DNA from 4 places in the Pseudomonas sp. GW821-FHT09E04 genome. Region 1 is predicted to be linked to each of the others. Evidence: predicted binding sites of a transcription regulator. Region 1 holds the regulator's gene; each other region holds the start of a gene.
The links. Region 1 encodes FliA, which starts transcription of late flagellar genes. Its sites were predicted from a motif close to CTAAAGTTTNNNNNNNNNNNGCCGNTAA; they were not measured.
Positions count from the first base shown of each region.

Region 2: the regulator FliA is predicted to act here: its motif matches at 1,626-1,653, upstream of AC07N4_RS20530 (methyl-accepting chemotaxis protein).
Region 3: the regulator FliA is predicted to act here: its motif matches at 1,313-1,340, upstream of AC07N4_RS24185 (methyl-accepting chemotaxis protein).
Region 4: the regulator FliA is predicted to act here: its motif matches at 1,191-1,218, upstream of AC07N4_RS28415 (methyl-accepting chemotaxis protein).

Region 1 is NZ_JBWKOR010000002.1:106,887-110,110, forward strand. Features, by position in the region: gene AC07N4_RS06765 (protein phosphatase CheZ) at 1-784, opposite strand, end outside; gene AC07N4_RS06770 (chemotaxis response regulator CheY) at 802-1,173, opposite strand; gene fliA (RNA polymerase sigma factor FliA) at 1,341-2,081, opposite strand; gene fleN (flagellar synthesis regulator FleN) at 2,078-2,908, opposite strand; gene flhF (flagellar biosynthesis GTPase FlhF) at 3,022-3,224, opposite strand, start outside.
Region 2 is NZ_JBWKOR010000005.1:390,029-393,252, reverse strand. Features, by position in the region: gene AC07N4_RS20530 (methyl-accepting chemotaxis protein) at 1-1,549, opposite strand, end outside; gene AC07N4_RS20525 (hypothetical protein) at 1,833-2,087, shown strand; gene AC07N4_RS20520 (lipocalin family protein) at 2,119-2,688, shown strand; gene AC07N4_RS20515 (formimidoylglutamate deiminase) at 2,737-3,224, opposite strand, start outside.
Region 3 is NZ_JBWKOR010000007.1:50,919-54,142, forward strand. Features, by position in the region: gene AC07N4_RS24185 (methyl-accepting chemotaxis protein) at 1-1,241, opposite strand, end outside; tRNA gene AC07N4_RS24190 (tRNA-Pro) at 1,401-1,477, opposite strand; tRNA gene AC07N4_RS24195 (tRNA-Lys) at 1,575-1,650, opposite strand; tRNA gene AC07N4_RS24200 (tRNA-Pro) at 1,656-1,732, opposite strand; tRNA gene AC07N4_RS24205 (tRNA-Asn) at 1,742-1,817, opposite strand; gene clpB (ATP-dependent chaperone ClpB) at 2,116-3,224, opposite strand, start outside.
Region 4 is NZ_JBWKOR010000010.1:88,383-91,606, forward strand. Features, by position in the region: gene AC07N4_RS28415 (methyl-accepting chemotaxis protein) at 1-1,155, opposite strand, end outside; gene AC07N4_RS28420 (M48 family metallopeptidase) at 1,419-2,237, shown strand; gene AC07N4_RS28425 (TMEM165/GDT1 family protein) at 2,282-2,866, opposite strand; yybP-ykoY riboswitch at 2,954-3,078, opposite strand; gene AC07N4_RS28430 (methyltransferase) at 3,118-3,224, opposite strand, start outside.

The DNA.
Region 1 (3,224 bases):
ATCCAAGGCTGGATAACAAATCGTCCACATCGTCCTGACCGGACACAACGTCTTCTCGTTTATCGGCATGAATCTGCGGACCTTCACCCTGCGAGAGATGTTTTTGTGGATCTTTTTCAGCGAGCATCGCCGCACGGTCATGTTCGATGCCCGCAAAGCGGTCCACCTGACTGGCCATGAGCACGAGTTTGAGCAGATTGCTTTCGACTTCGGTGACCAATTGGGTCACGCGCTTGATCACCTGACCTGTGAGGTCCTGGTAATCCTGGGCCAGCAGAATGTCGTTGAGGTTGCTCGACACCGCGCGGTTGTCCGCGCTGCTGCGTGCCAGAAAACCGTCGACCCGACGCGCCAGCTCGCGGAACTCTTCAGCCCCGACTTCACGGCGCATGAAACGTCCCCAGTCGGCACTCAACGCCTGGGCTTCGTCAGCCAGGCCATTGACCACCGGCGTGGCGCTTTCCACCAGGTCCATGGTGCGGTTGGCCGCCGCTTCGGTCAGCTTGACCACATAGCCCAGACGCTCGGTCGCATCAGTGATCTGCGACACTTCCTCGGCCTGCGGCATATGCGGGTCGATCTGGAAGTTGACGATTGCACTGTGCAGTTCGCGCGTGAGCTTGCCCACTTCCTGGTACAGGCCACGGTCACGGGTCTGATTGAGCTCATGGATCAGTTGCACAGCGTCGCCGAACCTGCCTTTTTCAAGGCTTTCGACCAGTTCGACCGCGTGTTTTTTCAGAGTCGACTCGAAGTCGCCCTGTGAAGATTCGTTATGCTCCATAGCTCCCCCGCGCGTCATCAGCCGATGCGTTCGAAAATCTTCTCGATTTTTTCTTTCAGCGCCTGAGCCGTGAAAGGTTTGACCACGTAGCCGTTAACGCCGGCCTGGGCCGCTTCGATGATCTGCTCGCGCTTGGCTTCAGCGGTCACCATCAGCACTGGCAGGTGCTTGAGTTTTTCATCGGCGCGCACGTGACGCAGCAGGTCGATACCGGTCATGCCAGGCATGTTCCAGTCGGTCACCAGAAAGTCGATGCTGCCGCTGTTGAGCACCGGAATGGCAGTGGTGCCATCGTCGGCTTCAACGGTGTTGGTGAACCCAAGGTCACGCAACAGGTTCTTGATGATCCGCCGCATCGTTGAGAAGTCATCAACGATGAGGATTTTCATGTCTTTGTTCAATTCGACCTCCAAGCAGTCTTAAACGCGCCCAGCACCTGGACGCGCCATTTCAATCAATCCGGCAAAGCACTCGATGACTGTCTGGAGCACAACAGAGCAAGACCGGTGCCGTTCACCACCGCACCAGCCTCGTTCGCAGCGTCCCCACACTGCCTTCAGCGCGCTCGCCACTCCCCCAAACGCCCCCGCAAGCGGGCCGCGCACTGGCTGTGTAACTGGCTGACCCGCGATTCACTGACGCCAAGGACTTCACCGATTTCCTTGAGGTTCAGCTCTTCGTCGTAGTACAGCGCCAACACCAGTCGCTCACGCTCCGGCAAATTGGCAATCGCGTCCGCCAACGCAGCCTGGAAGCGCTCATCTTCCAGATCGCGCGACGGCTCAAGATGAGCACTTGCGCCATCCTCGTGCAGCCCTTCGTGTTCGCCGTCCTGCAACAGGTCGTCGAAACTGAACAGTCGGCTGCCCAGGGTGTCGTTCAAAATCCCGTAGTAATCGTCGAGACTCAATTGGAGTTCGGCCGCAACCTCGTGATCTTTAGCGTCACGGCCGGTTTTAGCTTCAATCGAGCGAATCGCGTCGCTGACCATACGGGTGTTGCGGTGAACCGAGCGCGGTGCCCAGTCCCCCTTGCGTACTTCATCGAGCATGGCGCCGCGGATCCGGATGCCCGCGTACGTTTCGAAACTGGCGCCTTTGCTGGCGTCGTATTTGGTCGAGACTTCGAGCAGGCCGATCATTCCGGCCTGGATCAGGTCTTCGACCTGCACACTGGCCGGCAATCGCGCCAGCAAGTGGTAAGCAATGCGTTTGACCAGTGGCGCGTAACGCTCGATCAGCTCGTACTGCGCGTCACGTGCCGACTTCTTGTAGAAATTCATACCGCTGGCGGTCATAGCACAGGTCCTGCCGTTTGCTGCACGAGGCGCTCGACGAAAAATTCGAGGTGGCCGCGCGGATTGGCGGGCAGCGGCCAGGTGTCGACCTTTTGCGCGATCGCCTTGAACGCCAGTGCGCACTTGGAACGCGGGAAGGCTTCATAGACCGCACGCTGCTTCTGCACCGCCTTGCGCACGCTTTCGTCGTAAGGCACCGCACCGACGTATTGTAGGGCGACGTCGAGGAAGCGATCCGTGACCTTGGTCAACTTGGCGAACAGATTGCGACCTTCCTGCGGGCTCTGGGCCATGTTGGCCAGGACGCGGAAGCGGTTCATGCCGTAATCGCGGTTGAGCAGTTTGATCAGCGCGTAGGCGTCGGTGATCGAGGTCGGCTCGTCGCAGACCACCAGCAACACTTCTTGCGCCGCGCGAACGAAACTGACTACCGAGTCACCAATACCCGCAGCGGTGTCGATCACCAGTACGTCGAGATTGTCGCCGATGTCGCTGAACGCCTGAATCAGACCGGCATGCTGGGCCGGGCTCAGGTGAACCATGCTCTGCGTGCCGGAAGCGGCCGGCACGATGCGGATCCCGCCGGGGCCTTGCAACAGCACGTCGCGCAGCTCGCAGCGGCCCTCGATCACATCGGCCAGGGTACGTTTGGGCGTGAGGCCCAGCAGAACGTCGACGTTCGCCAGACCCAGGTCGGCGTCCAGCAGCATGACCCGACGGCCAAGCTCTGCCAGCGCCAGGGACAAGTTCACTGACACGTTAGTCTTGCCGACGCCACCTTTGCCGCCGGTCACCGCGATCACCTGTACGGGATGCATGCTGCCCATGTTATTTCTTTACCTTGTCTTGCATAGACGGAGGCCACATTACTGGCTGCGCGTTCACAACCGGAACAATGCATGGCAGACCATCGATGTAGGTACAAAAACTGTTCATTACCTCAGCCAACCTGCTTGGTGGGACTGTGGTAGATATCAGCGAACATGTCAGCCATGGCTTCTTCGCTGGGTTCTTCCTGCATTTGCACACTGACGGCGCGGCTGACCAATTGATGACGGCGCGGCAGATGCAGATCATCCGGAATCCGTGGGCCGTCGGTCAGGTAGGCGACCGGCAGTTCATGACTGATCGCCAGGCTCAGCA
Region 2 (3,224 bases), on a different contig from region 1:
GCACTTGCTGCGCCGAATCCTGGGTGCGGTGCGCCAGGTTGCGCACTTCGTCGGCGACCACGGCGAAACCACGACCGGCCTCACCGGCACGGGCTGCTTCGATGGCGGCGTTGAGGGCCAGCAGGTTGGTCTGTTGGGAGATGCTGGTGATCACTTCCAGAATCTGCCCGATGTTCACGGTGTTGCTGTTCAGCGTTTCGATGTTGCCGCAGGAATCGCTGATCTTCGCCGACAGTTGCTGCATCGCGTGGATGGTTTTATCCACAACCTGCTGGCCGTCTTCGGCCAGGCTGCGCGCGTCGCTGGAGTGTTGCGAGGCGAGGGCGGCGTTCTGGGCGATTTCCTGGGCGGCGGCGCCGAGTTGATTGATCGCGGCGGCCACGCTGTTGGTACGCGAGGCCTGCTGGTCAGAGTTGTACATCGACGAGTTGGACGCCGCGACCACGCGCAGGGCAACTTCGTTGACCTGGCCAGTGGCAGAAGACACTTCGCGGATCGAGGTATGGATACGTTCGACGAAGCGGTTGAACGACAAGCCCAGCGCGCCGAATTCGTCGTGGCCGTGGATGGTCAGGCGTTTGGTCAGGTCGCCTTCGCCTTCGGCGATGTCATGCATGGCGCGGCCCATGGTCAGCAGCGGTTGCATCAGCACGCGGATCAGCATGCCGAGCAGGGCGATGATGATCACCACGGCAATGATCATGGCGATCAGCGCCGAGGTGCGGAACTCGCTGAGCATCGAGAACGCGGTGTCCTTGTCCAGCACCAGCGCCACGTACCAGTCGGCCGACGGCACGCCGTTGACGCGGGTGAAGGAGATCAGTTGGGTCTTGCCGTTGAACTCGACTTCTTTCAGGCCCGGGCTGACTTTTGGTGCGCCGTTGGGATAGGCCTCGGCCAGGGTCTTGAGCACCAGTTTGCTGTCGGGGTGGATCAGGATCTTGCCGTCGGCACTGACGATGAACGCGTGGCCATGGCCGCCGAAGTTCAGCGAGTTGATGATTGCGCTGATGCTGGTCAAGTCGATGTCGGCCCCGGCCACACCGATCATCTGGCCCTGGCGCTGCACCGGGGTGGCAACGGTAATCACCAGTTTGCCCGACGAGGCGGCGATGTACGGTTCGGTGACGATGGTCTGCTGTGCGCTGTTCGCGGCCTTGTACCAGCCACGGGCGCGCGGGTCGTAATCCGGTGCGCGGTTGCCGACCGGGACCGAGAACATCACGCCGTCGGCACCGCCGAAATAGCTGAGCTGGAAATTGCCGGTGTAGGCGGGCAGGTCGATGATGCGCTTAAGGTTGGCGGGGGCATTGCCGTCGGCGACAACCTGCTGCGACATCGATTGCAGCAATTGAATGCGGCTTTCCAGCCAGGTCTGGATGTTGCTGGTGGTCAGGCTGCCCAGTTCCTGCATTGACGCTTCGGTGCTGGTTTGCAGGGCTTCGCGTTGTCGATAGTCGTTGAACAAAATGAAACAGGCGAACGCAACGGCCACCACGAGGGCGGCAGCCAACAAGATCTTGTGGCTGAATTTCATGTTTCTGGTCATTAAGTGAGCTACCGCGAAGGGGCTGGTCAAGAAGGGGGCGGCAATTTGCCACACTCTGGGGCTTTGCGCTGCTCTTATTTCGACCGCGGCGCGCCAAAGATTAGGCGACTTTTGCGAAAGGCGACGAAATGCTCAATAGCCCTACAAAGTGTCTGATTTGCTGATGAAAGCCGGACGAGCGGGCTAACAAATAGCCATGTGCCCAGGGAACCAGACAGGGGTTTTCTCTTCTAAGCTTCTGGTTGGCGCCATGCCATCCCCCTTCCGTTCCAGGAGTTACACCATGTCGCTGCGATCTATCGCCCTTCTGTCGTTTTGCGTGCTGTTGGCCGCATGCAGCAAGGTCAATCAGGAAAACTACTCGAAGCTCTCGGCCGGGATGGCCAAGGCCGAAGTGGAGACGCTGCTCGGCAAGCCCACCGATTGCTCGGGCGCGCTCGGCATGTCCAGTTGCACCTGGGGCGACAAGAACAGCTTTATCAGCGTGCAGTACGCCGGTGACAAAGTGTTGATGTTTTCCGGCCAAGGCCTGAAGTAAACCGGGGCTACGCGCCCACGGGAGAAAAACAATGAAGCGGTTATTGCTTGTCCTTTTTGCCGGCCTGGTATTGGCCGGCTGCGCCACGACCGGTGAAGATCCGCTGGCGCCCAAGACAGTCCACAGCGTCAATCTCAAGCGTTACCAGGGCACCTGGTACGAGTTGGCGCGGCTGCCGATGTATTTCCAGCGCAATTGCGCTCAATCCGAAGCCCGCTACAGCCTCCAGCCTGACGGCAACCTCGGCGTGTTCAACCGTTGCCTGACCAAGGACTGGCAGTGGGAAGAGGTCAAGGGCAAGGCTTATCCACAGGTGCCGGGCAAGACCGACAAATTGTGGGTCGAGTTCGATACCTGGTTCTCGCGCTTGATTCCGGGCTCGGCGAAGGGTCAATACTGGGTGCTGTACGTCAGTGACGACTACAAGACCGCCATTGTTGGCGACCCGAGCCGACGTTACCTGTGGCTGTTGTCCCGCACGCCGACTGTCAATGGTGTGGTACGCGAAGAACTGCTGAGCAAGGCGCGTCAGCAGGGTTACGACACCACGCGATTGATCTGGCGCGCATCGGATCAGCAGATGGCCAAGACGTCCAACTGACGCGCAACAAAAAACCTGTGGAGGTTGCCCTCCACAGGTTTTTTTGTGTCAGCCCAAAAGGTCTCGCAGGACTTGGGTGAAGGCGCGATTGCTGTCCTCCTCCCCGGCATGTCGCCCGTCACGAACGACCCACTGACCGTTGACCAGCACGTCACGCACCTGACGGTCGCCACCGGCAAACAGCCAGCGGTTGAGGATCCCGTCACCGCTGGCCGTCGCCAGATACGGATCGCTGCCATCGAGCACAATCCAGTCGGCGCGCTTGCCGACTTCCAGCGCACCGATCGGCTGGCCCAGCGCCTGGGCTCCACCGTCCAGTGCCGCGTCGTACAGCGTGCGGCCGACCATCGGCTGATCCGCGCCGTACAAACGGTTGCGTCGTTGATCGCGAAGACGCTGGCCGTATTCCAGCCAACGCAATTCTTCCACCACGCTCAACGACACATGGCTGTCGGAGCCGATACCCATGCGTCCGCCCTGAGCCAGGAAATCCACCGCCGGGAAGATCCCGTCGCCGAGGTTGGCTTCGGTGGTCA
Region 3 (3,224 bases), on a different contig from region 1:
CGGACCTCGTCAGCAACCACCGCGAACCCGCGTCCGCTCTCCCCGGCCCGCGCAGCTTCGATGGCGGCGTTGAGCGCCAGCAGGTTGGTCTGCTCGGCGATCGCCCGGATCACGTCCAGCACCTTGCCGATGTCTTGAGATTGATTGGCCAGTGATTGCACCAACTCGCCGGTGTGTTGCACCTCACTGGCCAGCGCGTTGATGGCGCTGGCGGTTTCACTGACCCGCTCTTGCCCCAGATGCGCCGATTCGCTGGACTGGCGCGTCGCGTCGGAGGTCGACACTGCATTGCGTGCGACTTCCTCGACCGCCGTGGTCATTTCGTTGACGGCGGTGGCGGCCTGTTCGATTTCGTTGTTCTGTTGTTGCAGGCCTTGGGTGCTGTCGAGCGTGACGACGTTGAGTTCGTCGGCCGCGGTCGCCAGTTGCGTGGCCGAACCGTTGATGCCTTGCAGGGTTTCACGCAGGTTTTGTTGCATGGTCGCCAGCGCCTTGAGCAAACGGCTGACCTCATCATTGCCATCGGTCTCGATCGGACGCGTCAGATCGCCTCTTGCGACGTTTTCCGCAGCATCCACAGCGGCGCTCAGGGGGCGAACGATGCTGCGCGTCAGCAGCATCGCCAGGGCCACGGTCGCCAATGCCGCCAGTGCGATGAACAGGCTGACGATGGTGCGTGAGGTTTCGTAGTGCGCGGCGGAGTTACGGCTTTCTGCGGCGACCTGTTTGGCGAACAGATCCGCCAAGTCGTTGAGTTGCTTGCCGGAGCCGTCGACCACGGTTTTCATGTCGACCAGCAGCAGTTTGGTCAGCTCGTCACGCTTGCCTTGCTCGGCCAGCGCGAACGATTGAGTGATGCCGGCGCGGTAGGCCGCGAAGGTTTTCTTGAACTGATCGTATAACTGCTGGCCTTCCGGGGTGGTGACCAGTCGGTCGTACGCGGCGATTTTCTCGCTCAACTCCTTGTCGCGGGTGTCCATCTGGCTGCGGTAGGTGGCGACGTTGTTCGGGTCCTGATCCAGGGCCATGCGCAGGGAGATGGTGCGGATGCGCAGCATGATTTCGCGGATCTCGTCACCACCGCGGATGCTCGGCAGCCACTGATTCTCCACGGCGACTTCGCTCTCGCGGATGCTCGACATCTGCCCCAGGGCAAACACGCCGAGCAACGCCACCAGCACAGCGATCAGGGCAAAGCCCAGGGCGGCACGGGGAGCAATATTCAACTGACGAAGCAACATGACGAACGCCCTTTTTCTTGTATTGGCCGGATTCAAGGGGCGATCGACGGCAGCCCCTTTTCGTTAGCGGGCTATCGGCAAGTTGTACGATGACTTGAATGAAACATTTCTGGAGGGCAAAAAAAATCCCCGTATCTTTCGATACGAGGATTTTTAATATGGTCGGGGTAAGGGGATTCGAACTCCTGACATCCTGCTCCCAAAGCAGGCGCGCTACCGGACTGCGCTATACCCCGGTAAAAAAAAGGCGACCTTTCAAAGATCGCCTTCTTCGATCAGCGCTTTTGGCCTCTGATCTTAAGATTCGATCCCAGCGTTAACTGGTTTCAAAAATGGTGGGTCGTGTGGGATTCGAACCTACGACCAATTGGTTAAAAGCCAACTGCTCTACCAACTGAGCTAACGACCCAAAAATGGTCGGGGTAAGGGGATTCGAACTCCTGACATCCTGCTCCCAAAGCAGGCGCGCTACCGGACTGCGCTATACCCCGGCTTGAAATTGGCTCCGTGACCAGGACTCGAACCTGGGACCCAATGATTAACAGTCATTTGCTCTACCGACTGAGCTATCACGGAACTACATATTTCAATTTACTACGGTGAAACTTGCAGCTTCTCGACACCGTTTTCGCATCGCTGCGTTCGTGTGTCTGAGGCGCGCTATTCTACAACCTAGAACACCTCTGTCAACCCCCTAAATTGCTTTCAAGTTAATGATTTGCAACTTATTTCAGATTTCTGCCCAGTGAGCTGAAACCGTGTTGGTGACTGACTGCGGGGCGCACTTTACAAGCCTTTTCCTTTGAGTTCAACAGCCTAACGAAAAAAAAGGCCTCGCAGTGCGAGGCCTTCCTTACTTCACCACCTTCAGGTGTCAGTTGAACGTGATCTCGTCGTTCTCCACGACACCGGTCGCGGTCTCGCCCGGCAGGAAGCGTCCCGACAGGATCAACTGCGCCAGCGGGTTCTCGATCCAGCGCTGGATCGCCCGTTTCAGCGGCCGTGCGCCATAGACCGGGTCGTAGCCGACGGCAATCAGCTTGTCCATCGCCTCCGGGCTCAGTTCCAGCTTCAGCTCGCGCTCGGCCAGACGACTGCGCAGACGACCCAGCTGGATCTCGGTAATGCCCGCGATCTGATCCCGCGCCAATGGCTCGAAGATCACCACTTCGTCGACCCGGTTGATGAACTCCGGACGGAAGTGGGTGGAAATCGCATCCATCACCGCTGCACGTTGCGCCTCACGGTCACCGACCAGTTCCTGAATCTGCATCGAACCCAGGTTGGAGGTCATGACAATCACGGTATTGCGGAAATCCACCGTACGGCCGTGGCTGTCGGTCAGACGACCATCCTCCAGCACTTGCAGCAGGATGTTGAACACGTCCGGGTGGGCCTTCTCGACTTCGTCCAGCAGGATCACCGAGTAAGGCTTGCGCCGTACCGCTTCGGTCAGGTAACCGCCCTCTTCATAACCCACGTAGCCTGGTGGCGCACCGATCAGCCGCGCCACGGAATGTTTCTCCATGAACTCGGACATGTCGATCCGCACCATCGCCTCTTCAGTATCAAAGAGGAATTCGGCCAGCGCCTTGCACAGCTCGGTTTTACCGACACCGGTCGGGCCGAGGAACATGAACGAGCCGCTCGGACGATTCGGGTCGGACAACCCGGCACGGGAGCGCCGCACCGCATTGGCCACTGCGACCACTGCTTCGTCCTGGCCGATCACACGCTGGTGCAACAGGCTTTCCATCTTCATCAGCTTGTCGCGCTCGCCTTCGAGCATTTTCGACACGGGGATACCGGTCCACTTCGAGACGACTTCGGCGATTTCCTCTTCGGTCACCTTGCTGCGCAGCAACTGGTTCTCGCTCTTGCCGTGCTGGTCGACCATTTGCAGGCTGCGCTCCAGATCCGGGATCACCCCGTACTGCAACTCGGCCATGCGGTTCAGGTCGCCTTTGCGGCGCGCGGCTTCCA
Region 4 (3,224 bases), on a different contig from region 1:
GGCGATGCCGTGGCCCACCAGCCAGATCACCAGCAAACCGAGGCCGGCAATGATCAGGCCGACCATGGCCATGCCGAAGGTGTCGGATTTGCGCTGGGCGTCGAGGTCACCCTGGAGTTTCTGCAGGTCGGCCATCACTGCGTTGAGCGGCAGTTGCAGCATCAGCGTCCAGCGTGCGTCGGTCTGGCCGATGCCGAATGGCAGGTACAGTTCGATCCGGCCCGAATCCTTATTGACGGTGTAGGTCACTTCGCCGCGCTTGAGATTGGCCATGTTGGCAATCTGCTGGGCGTCGAGGATATCGCTGACCTTCTCGCCGAATTTGCTCGGGTCCTTGGTGTAGGCGACGATCCGGCCGTTGCCGCCGATCAGGGCCATTTGCCCGGCGCCGCTGTACAGTTTCTGGTTCGCGCCCAGGAGCATTTCCTGGATGAAGTTCACCGACAGGTCGGCGCCGACGATGCCCTGGAACGCGCCGTTGAGCATGATCGGTTCAATGAAGGACGCGAGCATGACGATCTTGTCGCCGACCTTGTAGGGCGCCGGATCGATCACGCAGGATTTCCTGGTTTCTTTCGAGCACAGGTAGTATTCGCTGGCGCGCACGCCGGTGGACAGGACTTTCTGGTCGTCGACGTCCACCAGTTTGTCCAGGCCGAGGGTGCCGTCTTCGTTGCGGAACCACCACGGCAGGAAGCGCCCGTTGGCGGCGTCGATGCCGACCACGCTGGTGCCGACGTAAGCCGCGTCATTGTGGTCCAGTGCGTTCTTTTCCCAGCCGATGTAGGTGCCGAGAATCTTCGGGTTCTTCTCGACGTTTTCCTTGATCAGGCTGATCAGTTGCTCGCGGCTGACGGTCAGTCGCGGCTGGCCATCGGCGCCGGGCGTGCCGAGCAGGGCGTTGACCCGCACCAGTCCGCCGGCAATCAGCAGCGGCGCTTCCAGTTCGCGCTGGATCTGGCTGACCTGGGTCTGTGCCAGCGAGGTCAGGCGTTGTTCGATGACTTGCTCGAACTGGGCCTGGGTCCGTTGTTGAACCATCTCCTGGGTGCGGGCGCCGGAAAACAGCGCATACAGCACCAACGCAGCCACCACGCTGAGAACGATGGCGCCGGCCAGGGCCGCCACGGAAAACTGGATCGACTTGAATTTCATGGAAGCTCCGCACGCAAGAGGACATCTGCGCTGCTGTATCGGCAGCCACTATTGCGCCATGAGGCGAAGTGCGCGCAATTGACGGTGGATGTCGCAAATGGATCAGTGCGCGACGCAGTTGCAGAGGGCTTGTCGGTGGATGTGAATTTTTTCCTACAGGGCTGAGGAGTGTCTTCTGAAAACAGGTGCATCACGTCTGTTGTATCTGGCGTCGATACAATTACCCGCCTAGGATACGCGGCATGTTTTCAGGGAGCTTTTGAATGAACAAGACTTTGGTTGTAAGTGCACTGAGCGCGGCGCTGTTGCTGGCCGGTTGTCAGTCGGTCAACACCACCAGCGGCGGTGCCGTGGGCGTGGAGCGCAAGCAGTACATGTTCAGCATGCTGTCCTCGCAAGAGGTCGACCAGATGTATGCCCAGTCCTATCAGAAGACCGTTGGCGAGGCGTCCAGCAAAGGTGTGCTGGACAAGACCAGCAACGAAGCCAAGCGGGTTCAGGCGATTGCCAACCGTCTGATCGCCCAGGCGCCGAACTTCCGGCCGGATGCCGCGCAATGGCAGTGGGAAGTGAACCTGATCAAGAGTGACGAGCTCAACGCCAACTGCGGCCCTGGCGGCAAGATCATTTTCTACACCGGGCTGATCGATAGCCTGAAACTGACCGACGATGAAATCGCCGCGGTCATGGGCCATGAAATCGCCCACGCCCTGCGCGAGCACGGTCGTGAAGCAATGTCCAAGGCCTATGGCATCGAGATGGCCAAGCAGGGCGCCGGTGCGTTGCTCGGTCTGGGTCAGGACAGCCTGGCGCTGGCCGACACCGTGGCCAACTACGGGATGACGCTGCCCAACAGCCGTGCCAACGAAAACGAAGCCGACCTGATCGGCCTGGAACTGGCCGCTCGCGCCGGCTACAACCCGAACGCCGCGATCACCCTGTGGAACAAGATGAGCAAGGCGTCCGAAGGTGCACCGCCAGAGTTCATGAGCACTCACCCGGCATCCTCCAGCCGGATCGCCTCGTTGCAGGCGGCCATTCCGAAGGTCATGCCGCTTTACGAAAAAGCGCCAAAGTCCTGAAATAATGATCGCTCCCACACTGAGTGTGGGAGCGATCTGCCGGATCAGACCCAGCCGCTGCTCTGCATCGCCTTGTACACCGCGACGATTGCCAGAATCATGAACGCCGAAGCCGCGAGGCGACGGATCAGGGTCAATGGCAATTTGTCTGCGGCAAAGTTACCCGCCAGAACCACCGGTACGTTGGCAATCAACATGCCGAGCGTAGTGCCGATGATCACCAGCCACAGTTCCGGGTATTGCGCGGCCAGCATCACGGTGGCGATCTGGGTCTTGTCGCCGATTTCCGCGAGGAAGAATGCGATCAGGGTGGTCAGGAACGGCCCGAACTTGCGGGCGGTGCTGGCTTCATCGTCGTCCATCTTGTCCGGCACCAGCGTCCACAGGGCGGTGGCGGTGAAGCTCGCGGCGAGAATCCAGTGCAGGACCGCATCGGAGAAGAAGCTGCCGAACCAGGCGCCTACCGCACCGGCTGCCGCGTGGTTGGCCAGGGTCGCAGCGACGATACCGGCAATGATCGGCCAGGGTTTGCGAAAGCGAGCGGCGAGAATCAGCGCGAGCAGTTGCGTCTTGTCGCCGATTTCGGCCAAGGCAACGATTGCGGTGGGAACGAGTAACGAGTCCAGCATCAGGATTTCCTAAGGGGCGGGTCGACACGGCTATGACACGTACAGCCTTCCCGCCCCGGGTAAGGTGTGCGTGTCATAGGTCTTGTCAAACCCTGCGATCCGTCTGCTGCGGACGCTTGGGTCGCATACGCCATGATCTGAGGATCAAGTATGTTGACGTATGCCGGACGAGCATGGCGCTCGTGGGAGACTACTCCCCTAGGACGGAGCGGATTCTGCCTAGGCAGAATCCATTCGGCAAGTGCTAATTTTCAGCCGCGCTTGGCCCGGTAAATCCGGAAACCATTGCCTTCGGCCTTGATCGCACACACGCCAAGATGCTCTTCGATCAGCGGCTGGTACTTCAGGAAGCTGTTCG